DNA from 4 places in the Kluyvera sp. 142486 genome. Region 2 is predicted to be linked to each of the others. Evidence: predicted binding sites of a transcription regulator. Region 2 holds the regulator's gene; each other region holds the start of a gene.
The links. Region 2 encodes CRP, which controls carbon source genes, mostly activating them, when cyclic AMP is high. Its sites were predicted from a motif close to ATGTGANNNNNNTCACAT; they were not measured.
Positions count from the first base shown of each region.

Region 1: hpt (hypoxanthine phosphoribosyltransferase) is a predicted target of CRP. The motif match lies at 1,968-1,985, and genes of this name have one in related genera.
Region 3: ACLGE8_RS06675 (PTS mannitol transporter subunit IICBA) is a predicted target of CRP. The motif match lies at 995-1,012, and genes of this name have one in related genera.
Region 4: epd (erythrose-4-phosphate dehydrogenase) is a predicted target of CRP. The motif match lies at 2,198-2,215, and genes of this name have one in related genera.

Region 1 is NZ_JBKHUI010000009.1:69,585-72,714, forward strand. Features, by position in the region: gene ACLGE8_RS11735 (ABC transporter ATP-binding protein) at 1-445, opposite strand, end outside; gene can (carbonate dehydratase) at 547-1,209, shown strand; gene hpt (hypoxanthine phosphoribosyltransferase) at 1,303-1,839, opposite strand; gene ACLGE8_RS11750 (glucose/quinate/shikimate family membrane-bound PQQ-dependent dehydrogenase) at 2,044-3,130, shown strand, end outside.
Region 2 is NZ_JBKHUI010000003.1:49,545-52,674, forward strand. Features, by position in the region: gene ACLGE8_RS04415 (phosphoribulokinase) at 29-892, shown strand; gene ACLGE8_RS04420 (OsmC family protein) at 994-1,398, opposite strand; gene crp (cAMP-activated global transcriptional regulator CRP) at 1,703-2,335, shown strand; gene ACLGE8_RS04430 (YccS/YhfK family putative transporter) at 2,390-3,130, shown strand, end outside.
Region 3 is NZ_JBKHUI010000004.1:199,163-202,292, forward strand. Features, by position in the region: gene bioA (adenosylmethionine--8-amino-7-oxononanoate transaminase) at 1-145, shown strand, start outside; gene ACLGE8_RS06670 (kinase inhibitor) at 216-692, shown strand; gene ACLGE8_RS06675 (PTS mannitol transporter subunit IICBA) at 1,152-3,130, shown strand, end outside.
Region 4 is NZ_JBKHUI010000014.1:88,361-91,490, reverse strand. Features, by position in the region: gene pgk (phosphoglycerate kinase) at 1-937, opposite strand, end outside; gene epd (erythrose-4-phosphate dehydrogenase) at 977-2,005, opposite strand; gene tkt (transketolase) at 2,301-3,130, opposite strand, start outside.

The DNA of each region.
Region 1 (3,130 bases), on a different contig from region 2:
GGGCAATCATCAGGCGACGCTTCATCCCGCCAGAGAGCATCCGCGCACGTTCATTGCGCTTTTCCCAAAGATCAAGCTGCTTCAGGTACTTTTCGCTGCGGATGACCGCTTCTTTATGCTCAACGCCATAGTAGCCCGCCTGGTTCACCACGATTTGCTGCACGGTTTCAAAGGGGTTGAAGTTGAACTCCTGCGGCACCAGCCCGAGCTGACGTTTGGCGTTGACCACATCTTTTTGCAGGTCATAACCAAATACGCTCACGCGCCCGGAGGTTTTGTTCACCAGCGAACTGATAATCCCGATGGTCGTCGATTTACCCGCGCCATTCGGCCCCAGAAGCGCGTAGAAATCACCGGCTTCGACTTGCAGATCGATCCCACGCAGCGCCTGTACGCCACCGGGATAGGTCTTTGTCAGTTGCTCTAATTCCAGTGCAATGGTCATAGATTTTCGCTTACCTTACATTCTGATACTTGATATTTGGTTTTAATAAATCAGGAGTTGCCCTATATTAACCCAACGAAAATTACTGGGTTACCGCTTCCATGAACGACATAGATACACTCATCAGCAACAATGCACTATGGTCAAAGATGCTGATAGAAGAGGATCCCGGGTTTTTTGAGAAACTGTCGCAAGCGCAAAAACCGCGCTTTTTATGGATTGGATGTTCTGACAGCCGCGTCCCCGCCGAACGTCTGACCGGGCTTGAGCCTGGCGAACTGTTCGTTCACCGCAACGTCGCAAACCTGGTTATCCACACCGATCTCAACTGCCTTTCCGTGGTGCAGTATGCCGTTGATGTGCTGGAAGTTGAACACATTATTATCTGCGGCCACTACGGCTGCGGTGGCGTACAGGCGGCGGTGGAAAACCCGGAGCTGGGGTTAATCGACAACTGGCTGCTGCACATCCGCGATATCTGGTTCAAACATAGTTCATTACTGGGCGAGATGCCGCCGGAACGCCGTATGGATACGCTATGCGAGCTGAACGTGATGGAGCAGGTCTATAACCTGGGCCACTCAACGATTATGCAGTCGGCATGGAAACGTGGGCAAAAGGTGATGATTCACGGTTGGGCGTACGGTATTCACGACGGCCTGCTGCGCGATCTTGATGTGACTGCTGTCAGCCGCGAAACCCTCGAGCAGCGTTACCGCCACGGGATTTCCAACCTCAAGTTAAAGCATATCAATCATAAATAGCGCAGAAATTGCCGGGTGGCGGCTAACGCCTTACCCGGCCTACAAACCTGCGCCGTAGGCCTGATAAGCAAAGCGCCATCAGGCACCCACGCATTACTCGTCTAACAGCACCACTTTGCCAACATACGGCAGATGGCGATAGCGCTGAGCATAGTCAATACCGTAACCCACCACGAATTCGTCCGGGATGGAGAAGCCGACAAACTCAACCGGCACTTCAACTTCGCGACGGGTTGGTTTATCCAGCAGCGTACAAATTGCCAGCGACTTTGGCTCACGCAGGCTCAGAATCTCACGCACTTTCGACAGCGTATTGCCGGAGTCGATAATGTCTTCGACGATCAGCACGTCTTTACCGCGAATATCTTCGTCGAGATCTTTGAGGATTTTCACGTCGCGGGTGGTGGACATACCGCTGCCATAGCTGGATGCCGTCATAAAATCGACTTCGTGCGGAACCTGTACTTCACGGCACAGGTCAGCCATGAACATGAACGAGCCGCGCAGCAGACCGACTAACACCATTTCGCTACCGCTGTCTTTATAACGTTCGTTAATCAGACGACCCAGTTCAGCGATACGCGCCTTGATCTCCGCTTCCGGGATCATCACTTCAACAGTATGTTTCATTTAACTAACCACATGATTTTAAATGTAAATCACTCAACCCGTTAACCCAGAGCCGCGAGGTTGATCAGCAAGCGTGAAAGTATACCAGCAAAACGATTGACGCGGCTAATTCGATAATAAAGCTCAATTTGTGATTTCGATCACACTTGTTAAATCCTATAATGAAATGAAAGCAATAATTAACAAACTAACGGACACTTTTCTATGGCTGAAACAAATCATCAACGTCCTGGACTGCTCGGGAGGCTAACCGCCCTCTTCGCGGCGTTCTGCGGCTTGTATTTACTGATTGGCGGCGTATGGCTGGTCGCGATTGGGGGTTCCTGGTATTACCCTATCGCGGGCCTGGTGATGCTGGGCATTACGGCACAACTCTGGCGCGCTAAGCGTTCAGCGCTGTGGCTTTACGCCGTGCTGCTGCTGGCAACCATGGTATGGGGCGTGTGGGAAGTCGGCTTCGACTTCTGGGCGCTCACGCCGCGTAGCGACGTACTGGTCATCTTCGGCGTCTGGCTGATTTTGCCGTTTGTCTGGCGTCGCCTGGTGGTGCCATCAAGCGGAGCCGTGGCAGCGCTGGTTGTCGCGCTGATTATCAGCGCCGGTATCCTTACCTGGGCTGGTTTTAATGACCCGCAGGAAGTGAACGGTACGCTGAGCGCAGACGCCACACCGGCGGAGCCCATCTCTCAGGTCGCAGACCAGGACTGGCCAGCCTATGGGCGCAACCAGGAAGGCCAGCGCTTCTCGCCGCTCAAGCAGATTAACGCCGACAACGTACATAACCTGAAGGAAGCCTGGGTGTTCCGTACCGGTGACCTGAAGCAACCAAACGATCCGGGTGAAATCACTAACGAAGTCACGCCGATAAAGATTGGCAATATGCTCTACCTCTGCACCGCCCACCAGCGCGTGTTTGCTCTGGACGCGGCAACCGGTAAAGAGAAATGGCACTTTGACCCGCAGCTTGGCACCGACCCTAGCTTCCAGCATGTGACCTGCCGTGGCGTCTCTTACCATGAAGCGACCGCCGCAAACGCGTCCCCTGACGTGGTTGCCGACTGCCCTCGCCGCATTATCCTGCCGGTGAATGATGGCCGTATCTTCGCCCTCAACGCCGACACCGGTAAGCTGTGCGAGAGCTTTGCCAACAAAGGCATTCTCAACCTGCAAACCGACATGCCGGTCACCACACCGGGCATGTACGAACCAACTTCACCGCCGATTATCACCGATAAAGTCATCGTGATTGCCGGTGCGGTCACCGATAACTTCTCTACCCGCGAGCCGTCCG
Region 2 (3,130 bases):
GTTGTCGTCTGTTCAGGGAGTTATTCGCATGTCAGCCAAACATCCGGTCATTGCCGTTACCGGCTCCAGCGGAGCGGGAACCACCACCACCAGCCTCGCGTTTCGTAAAATCTTTGCTCAACTCAACCTGCGCGCGGCAGAAGTCGAAGGCGACAGCTTTCACCGCTATACCCGCCCTGAAATGGATATGGCGATTCGCAAGGCCCGTGACCTTGGCCGCCATATCAGCTACTTCGGCCCGGATGCCAACGACTTTGGCCTGCTGGAACAGACCTTTCGCGACTACGGCCTGAACGGGCAAGGGAAATCGCGTAAATACCTGCATACCTACGACGAAGCCGTACCGTGGAACCAGGTGCCCGGCACATTTACGCCGTGGCAGCCGCTGCCAGAACCGACCGATGTGCTGTTTTATGAAGGGTTGCACGGCGGCGTCGTCACCCCGCAGCACGACGTGGCTCGCCATGTTGACCTGCTGGTTGGCGTAGTACCGATTGTTAACCTGGAGTGGATCCAGAAGATGATCCGCGACACCAGCGAGCGTGGCCACTCCCGCGAGGCGGTGATGGATTCGGTGGTGAGGTCGATGGAAGACTATATCAACTTCATTACCCCGCAGTTCTCCCGCACCCATATCAACTTCCAGCGCGTGCCGACGGTCGACACCTCTAACCCGTTTGCGGCGAAAAGCATTCCGTCACTGGACGAGAGTTTTGTGGTGATTCACTTCCGTAATCTCGACCACATCGACTACCCGTGGCTACTGGCCATGTTGCAGGGGTCATTTATCTCGCATATGAATACGCTGGTCGTTCCCGGCGGGAAGATGGGGCTGGCGATGGAATTAATCATGATGCCGCTGGTGCAGCGGCTGATGGAAGGCAGAAACTAGCATCAAGACCAAGCCAGGTAGCCCGGACGAGGTGCGCTAGCACCGACTCCGGGAATAGCCCCGGCGTCACTACGTTCGGCCGGGCTACGTCTGGCATGTAATCAGCCTTCGATCACTTCGTAAGAGTGGGTGATGTTCACCGCTTTTTCGAGCATCAGCGCCACCGAGCAGTATTTCTCAGCAGAGAGATCGACCGCACGCGATACCGCAGCATCCTTCAACTCTTTACCGGTGACAATAAAGTGCAGGTTGATGTGCGTAAACAGACGCGGAGCTTCTTCACGACGCTCGGAGGTGAGCTTCACTTCGCAGTCGGTCACGTTATTGCGACCTTTTTGCAGGATGGAGACAACGTCAATCGCGCTGCAACCACCGGCGGCCATCAGCACCACTTCCATTGGGCTTGGCGCTTTATCGCCAGAGTTGCCGTCCATCAAAATTTGGTGGCCTGAAGCTGACTCACCGAGGAAGGTTAACCCCTCAACCCATTTCACACGCGCTTGCATAATATTTAACTCCCAGGTTGCAATTTTCTTCTCAGATTACGCGCACATAACAATTCTCGCAATGGAAGGCGATCGGCGTCATGCTGAAGCGAGACACCAGGAGACACACGGCAAAAGCTATGCTAAAACAGTCGGGATGCTACGGTAATACATAAACGTACTGCATGTATGCAGAGGACATCACATTACAGGCTGCGACCTGATTCGACAGCCGACTTCCCAGGTAACGGGAAGGATACTATTGCAACCAGTGGCTGCAATGTTTTTGCCGCTGGGAAGAGCTTATAACAGAGGATAACCGCGCATGGTGCTTGGCAAACCGCAAACAGACCCTACTCTCGAATGGTTCTTGTCTCATTGCCATATTCATAAGTACCCATCGAAGAGCACGCTGATTCACCAGGGTGAAAAAGCAGAGACGCTGTATTACATCGTAAAAGGCTCCGTGGCCGTACTCATCAAGGATGAAGAAGGCAAAGAGATGATCCTCTCTTACCTTAACCAGGGCGATTTTATCGGCGAGCTGGGCCTGTTCGAAGAAGGCCAGGAACGCAGCGCATGGGTACGAGCAAAAACCGCTTGTGAAGTTGCTGAAATCTCTTATAAAAAATTCCGTCAGCTGATCCAGGTTAACCCGGACATTCTGATGCGTCTCTCTTCTCAGATGGCGCGTCGTCTGCAGGTCACTTCCGAAAAAGTCGGTAACCTGGCCTTCCTGGACGTTACCGGTCGTATCGCACAGACCCTGCTGAACCTGGCAAAACAGCCTGATGCCATGACCCACCCAGACGGTATGCAGATCAAAATCACCCGTCAGGAAATCGGTCAGATCGTTGGCTGCTCCCGCGAAACCGTGGGCCGTATTCTGAAAATGCTGGAAGATCAGAACCTGATCTCCGCTCACGGCAAAACCATTGTCGTTTACGGTACCCGCTAATCCGGCCCAAAATGGCGTATTGTGAAAGCAATACGCCATTTTTGTTTTCCCCCTATGTGGCGCAGGCTGATTTACCACCCGGAAGTCAACTATGCACTGCGGCAAACGCTGGTGTTATGCCTGCCGGTTGCCATCGGGCTGCTTCTCGGCCACCTCCAGCAAGGTTTGCTGTTCTCCTTAGTGCCCGCCTGCTGCAATATCGCTGGCCTCGACACGCCGCATAAACGCTTCTTTAAGCGCCTGATTATCGGCGGCTGCCTGTTTGCCGGCTGTAGCCTTGCCGTGCAACTGCTGCTGGCGGACGATATTCCCTTACCGTTGATTCTCACCGGGCTGGCGCTGCTACTTGGCGTCACGGCAGAAATCAGCGCGCTACACGGGCGGCTACTGCCCGCCTCGCTAATTGCCTCCATCTTTACGCTAAGCCTGGCGGGTAATATGCCCATCTGGGAGCCGTTGCTGCTCTACGCGCTAGGCACGCTGTGGTACGGGCTGTTTAACTGGTGGTGGTTCTGGATGTGGCGCGAACAGCCGCTGCGGGAATCGCTGAGCCTGCTCTATCGCCAGCTCGCCGAATACTGTGAAGCGAAATATAGCCTGCTGACGCAGCACACCGACCCGAGCACCGCGCTACCGCCGTTGCTGACTCGCCAGCAAAAAGTGGTGGATCTGATCTCCCAGTGCTACCAGCAGTTGCACATGCTTGCGGCGAATCAGCATAACGATTACAAGCGCCTGCTGCGCGCCTTCCAGGTGGGGCTCGATTTACAGGAGCACATCTCCGTCAGCCTGCAC
Region 3 (3,130 bases), on a different contig from region 2:
CTTCGTCGAACAAGGGGTGTGGATCCGTCCGTTTGGCCGCCTGATTTATCTGATGCCGCCATACCCGATTACCCCGCAGCAGCTGACGCGCTTGACCCGAGCGGTATGTCTTGCCGTCGAGCAGGAAACATTTTTTATCCAATAAGCTGCGGTAATCTCCCCACGTTACCGCTACACTCCTTTGTTAATCAGTTGATTAACAAAGGAGGCAGTTGATGAAATTAGTCAGCCACGACCTGCGTGACGGTGAAAAGCTCCCTCATCGCCAGGTGTTCAACGGCATGGGCTACGATGGCGAAAACCTTTCTCCCCATCTGGCCTGGGATGACGTTCCTGCGGGCACCAAAAGTTTTGTCATAACCTGCTACGACCCGGATGCCCCAACCGGCTCCGGCTGGTGGCACTGGATTGTTGCCAACATTCCAGCCGACACCCGCGAACTGCCAACCGGAGCGGGTTCAGGTCTGGTCGGGTTACCGGCCGGCGCGCTGCAAACCCGTACTGACTTTGGTAAAGCGGGCTACGGCGGCGCGGCTCCGCCGAAAGGCGAAACCCACCGTTATATCTTCACCGTCCATGCGATGGACGTTGAGAGCATTGAGGTTGATGAAGGTGCCAGCGGCGCAATGGTCGGCTTCAACGTGCACTTCCATAGCCTCGGCAGCGCATCCATCACCGCCCTGTTCAGCTAATCGCACCCTAATCCGTTCACGCCCTGCCAGGGAAACCTCGCAGGGCTTTTTTGTGGCTGATACGAAGCGCTGTAATTTTCTAACGTAAACGCCAGCGCATAACAGGAAAGCGCAGGAGTGTGAGGGGAATGTAAATTTATCTTGTGAAATTGATCACAATTTAAAAACAAACACGCCAATACAAAAGGTGATTTAAATCACAAAAAAGAGGTCAGGAATGGACATATTTTCGCTTTGTAGCCGACTTACAGCCATTTTATGTGATAACGATCACCAAAAGTGACCTATTGATGGGGTGGTGAGAGTGATCAAGATCACAAACACCCCTCGGGGTACGCGAGACGAAAACGCCGTGATAGAGTCGATTTTGCATACTGAACGACTGGATGGTTTTTGGCGAAACCATCACAACTATGACGACGCGCAGCATCTAAGACGCGCACCACGAGGGGTGTTTTTATGTTATCACCAGATATCAAGGTCAAGGTACAGAATTTTGGCCGCTTCCTCAGCAATATGGTGATGCCCAATATTGGCGCATTCATTGCCTGGGGTTTGATTACTGCACTGTTTATTCCCACCGGATGGCTGCCTAACGAGACGTTAGCCAAACTGGTCGGCCCGATGATCACCTACCTGCTGCCGCTGTTAATCGGTTATACCGGCGGCCGTCTTATCGGCGGCGAGCGCGGCGGCGTGGTCGGTGCCATCACTACCATGGGCGTTATCGTAGGCGCCGATATGCCAATGTTTATGGGCGCGATGATTGCGGGTACGCTGGGCGGGTGGGCGATTAAGCGCTTCGACCGTTGGGTTGACGGTAAAATCAAAAGCGGCTTTGAGATGCTGGTGAACAACTTCTCCGCCGGTATCATCGGCATGCTGTTAGCGATGCTTGCTTTCCTGGCGATTGGCCCGATGGTTGAGTTGCTCTCTAAAGCGCTGGCGACCGGCGTTAACGTCATGGTGCAGAACAACCTGCTGCCGCTGACCTCTATCTTTGTTGAACCGGCAAAAATTCTGTTCCTCAACAATGCCATCAACCACGGTATCTTCTCACCGCTGGGCATTCAGCAGGCCACCGAAACCGGTAAGTCTATCTTCTTCCTGATTGAAGCGAACCCAGGCCCAGGCCTCGGCGTGCTGCTGGCGTACATGTTCTTTGGTAAAGGAAGCGCTAAACAGTCTGCGGGCGGTGCGGCGATTATTCACTTCTTCGGCGGTATCCACGAAATCTACTTCCCGTACGTGCTGATGAACCCACGCCTGCTGCTGGCGGTGATTCTGGGCGGCATGACCGGCGTCTTTACCCTGACGTTGTTCAACGCAGGCCTGGTCTCCCCGGCATCTCCTGGCTCTATCTTTGCCGTACTGCTGATGACGCCGAAGGCCTCTATTATTGGCGTGGTGCTGTCGATTCTGGCCTCAACGCTGGTCTCCTTCCTGACCGCCTCCATGTTGCTGAAACGCGTTCGCGTTGGCGATGAAGAGAGCAACGGCCTGGCGGAAGCCACCCGTCGCATGCAGAGCCTGAAGCAGCAGTCTAAATCCGGCGGCAAATCCTCCGGCGAACTGCCGCAGCCAGCGATGCGCAGCGAAACGCTCGACCTGTCTAAAGATCTGCACCACGTGCGTAAAATCATCGTGGCGTGTGATGCAGGTATGGGCTCCAGCGCACTCGGCGCAGGCGTACTGCGTAAAAAGGTTAAAGATGCTGGGCTGACCCACATTTCGGTGAGCAACTGCGCCATTAACAGCCTGCCTGACGACGTTGACCTGGTGATTACCCATCAGGACTTAACCGAACGCGCCATGCGCTTTGCGCCGCAGGCGATGCATATGTCGCTCTCCAACTTCCTCGACAGCGGCCTGTATACCGACCTGACCACCCGTCTGCTGGCGGCTAAACTGCCTGCCGCCGCGAACGACAGTCGTCTCATCAACCAGACGATTATTGCGGCGAACGATGACGCTTTTGACGATACCGAGCGCGATGAGAATCTGTTTAAGCTCAGCGCGGACAACATCTTCCTCAACCTGACCGCAGAGAATAAAGCTCAGGCTATTCGCTTTGCCGGTGAGATGCTGGTCTCCGGCGGCTACGTTGAGCCGGACTACGTTGATGCCATGCTGGCGCGTGAAGCGCTCACCACCACTTACCTGGGAGAATCCATTGCGGTGCCGCACGGTACCGTAGAAGCCAAAGACCGCGTGCTGCGCACCGGGATTGTCATTTGCCAATACCCCGAAGGCGTTCGATTCGGCGATGAGCCGGACGATATCGCCCGCCTGGTTATCGGCATTGCTGCCCGCAACAACGAGCACGTACAGGTTATCGCCCGCTTAGCGAACGCCCTGGATGATAAAGACGTGATTGACCGTCTGACGCAGACCAGCAGCGTGCAGGAAATTCTACAAATCCTGTCCGGCGAACAAGC
Region 4 (3,130 bases), on a different contig from region 2:
ACACGCCAACTGGGCCGTTCCACAGGATGGTTTTTGCGTTTTTCAGGATCTCAGCCAGTTTCTCAGCAGAAACGTCGCCCAGGTCCAGAATCTGCTCTTCATCTTTGATGTCGTTTACAGATTTCAGGGTAGCGGTCGCGGTTTCGGAGAACTCGGTCGCTACGCGAACGTCGGTTGGAACTGGGATATCGCAGGTGGTCAGCAGACGTTTAGCTTCTTCAACCAGGTCAGCTTCGTACAGGGATTTACCCACGTTGTGGCCTTGAGCGGCAACGAAGGTGTTCGCGATACCACCACCAACGATCAGCTGGTCAGCGATTTTAGACAGGGAGTCCAGAACGGTCAGTTTGGTAGAAACTTTAGAACCACCAACGATAGCGACCATTGGGCGAGCTGGTTCTTTCAGTGCTTTACCCAGCGCGTCCAGTTCAGCTGCCAGCAGTGGGCCTGCGCACGCAACGTCAGCAAATTTGCCGATACCGTGGGTGGAAGCCTGTGCACGGTGTGCAGTACCGAATGCGTCCATTACGAATACGTCGCACAGTGCAGCGTATTTTTTGGACAGCGCTTCGTCGTCTTTCTTCTCGCCTTTGTTAAAGCGAACGTTTTCCAGAACAACCAGCTCACCGGCAGCAACTTCAACACCATCCAGGTAATCTTTAACCAGACGAACCGGAGCAGACAGTTTGTCTTTCAGGTAATTAACAACCGGCAGCAGAGAGAATTCTTCATTGTACTCGCCTTCGGTCGGACGACCCAGGTGAGAAGTCACCATCACTTTCGCACCCTGTTTCAGCGCCAGCTCGATAGTTGGCAGTGAAGCACGGATACGCGCGTCGCTGGTTACTTTCCCTTCTTTAACTGGTACGTTCAGGTCCGCACGGATGAAAACGCGTTTACCAGCCAGATCCAGATCGGTCATCTTAATTACAGACATGGTGAATCCTCTCGTTGATACTTAAAGTTTTGTCGACGCTCAAGCGTCGAGCCTGAAACCAATAGCGGCCATTGCTAACGTGGTGTCGAGCATTCGGTTAGCAAAACCCCATTCGTTATCACACCAGACCAGCGTTTTGATCAGATGCGCTCCACTTACCCGCGTCTGCGTACCATCGACAATGGCGCTGTGCGGATCGTGGTTAAAATCAGTTGAGACCAACGGTAATTCCGTATAGTCAACTATACCATGAAATGCACCCTGTGCTGCTTTTTGCAGCAACTGGTTGACTTCATTTGCTTTTACTGGCTTTTTCACCGTCACGCTCAGGTCAATTGCCGTCACGTTAATGGTCGGTACTCGCACCGCAATCGCCTCGAAGCGGTCACCAAACTGCGGGAAAATTCGCGCAATGCCCGCGGCAAGTTTAGTATCTACCGGAATAATCGACTGGCTTGCTGCGCGCGTGCGGCGTAAATCGGGATGGTAGGCGTCAATCACCTGCTGGTCGTGCATCGCGGAATGGATGGTCGTGACCGTGCCCGATTCAATGCCATAGGCATCATCTAACAGTTTAATGACGGGAATGATGCAGTTGGTAGTGCAGGAGGCGTTGGAGACAATACGATGCTCCGCACGCAGTTCATGCTGATTGACCCCAAACACCACGGTGGTGTCGAGATCGTTGCTGCCAGGATGTGAAAAGAGCACCTTCTTCGCGCCGGCGGCAATATGGGCTTCGCCGTCATGGCGGCTGCCATATACACCGGTACAGTCTAGCACGACATCAACCGATAGCTCTTTCCAGGGCAGCGCTTCAATAGTGCGCTCATGCAAAAGACGGATGGCGTCATCGCCGACGAAAAGCTGTTCACGCTCCTGGCGAACATCCCAGGCAAAGCGCCCGTGGCTGGTGTCATATTTCAACAAATGCGCGATGCCCGCAGCATCTGCCAGTTCGTTGATTGCCACCACGGTGATTTCCGCACGGCGTCCGGATTCATACAAAGCACGAACCACGTTACGTCCAATGCGACCGAAGCCATTAATCGCTACGCGTACGGTCATAGGTCTCCTGCAAGGTTGTCCCGATGCAAAGTGGCAAACAGAGTAATGCAGCCAAACGCTTTGGGAAACCTCACCCGCCACAAACAGTGACTGATTGGTTAAATGTCGAACGATTTGTCGACTGAAACGCTTCAGCTAGAATAAGCGAAACAAGGAATAAAAGGAATGATTGTCCAGACAGAGACGCCTAATATCTGACATGCATCACATTTTGATTGGAATAATATGCAAAGAAATTCCTGAGAATAAAAAAAGGGCCGCCGAAGCGACCCTTTTATTTCAGAGAAAACGCAGATTACAGCAGTGATTTCGCTTTCGCGAGAACGTTCTCAACGGTGAAGCCGAACTCTTTAAACAGCAGATCCGCTGGCGCAGACTCACCAAAGGTGGTCATGCCGACGATTGCGCCGTTCAGGCCCACGTATTTGAACCAGTAGTCTGCGATGCCCGCTTCGATAGCGACGCGTGCAGAGACGGCTTTCGGCAGTACGGATTCACGGTAAGCCGCGTCCTGCTTGTCGAATGCGTCGGTAGACGGCATGGACACCACGCGCGCCTTCACGCCTTCTGCGGTCAGTTTTTCGTAAGCGGCAACGGCCAGCTCAACTTCGGAACCGGTCGCAATCAGGATGATTTGCGGCTGGCCGTCGCTGTCTTTCAGCACATAACCACCACGAGCCACGTTCGCCAGCTGCGCTTCAGTACGTTCCTGCTGCGCCAGGTTCTGACGGGAGAGGATCAGTGCGGTTGGGCCGTCGTGACGCTCTACGCCGTATTTCCACGCAATCGCGGATTCAACCTGGTCACATGGGCGCCAGGTGCTCATGTTCGGGGTCACGCGCAGGGAAGCAATCTGCTCTACCGGCTGGTGAGTTGGGCCATCTTCGCCCAGACCGATGGAGTCGTGGGTGTAGACCATCACCTGGCGTTTCTTCATCAGCGCTGCCATACGCACCGCGTTACGGGCATATTCAACGAACATCAGGAAGGTAGAGGTGTACGGCAGGAAACCACCGTGCAGGGAGATACCGTTGGCAATCGCGGTCATACCGAATTCACGCACGCCGTAATGGATGTAGTTACCTGCGGTGTCTTCGTTAATCGCTTTTGAGCCGGACCAGATGG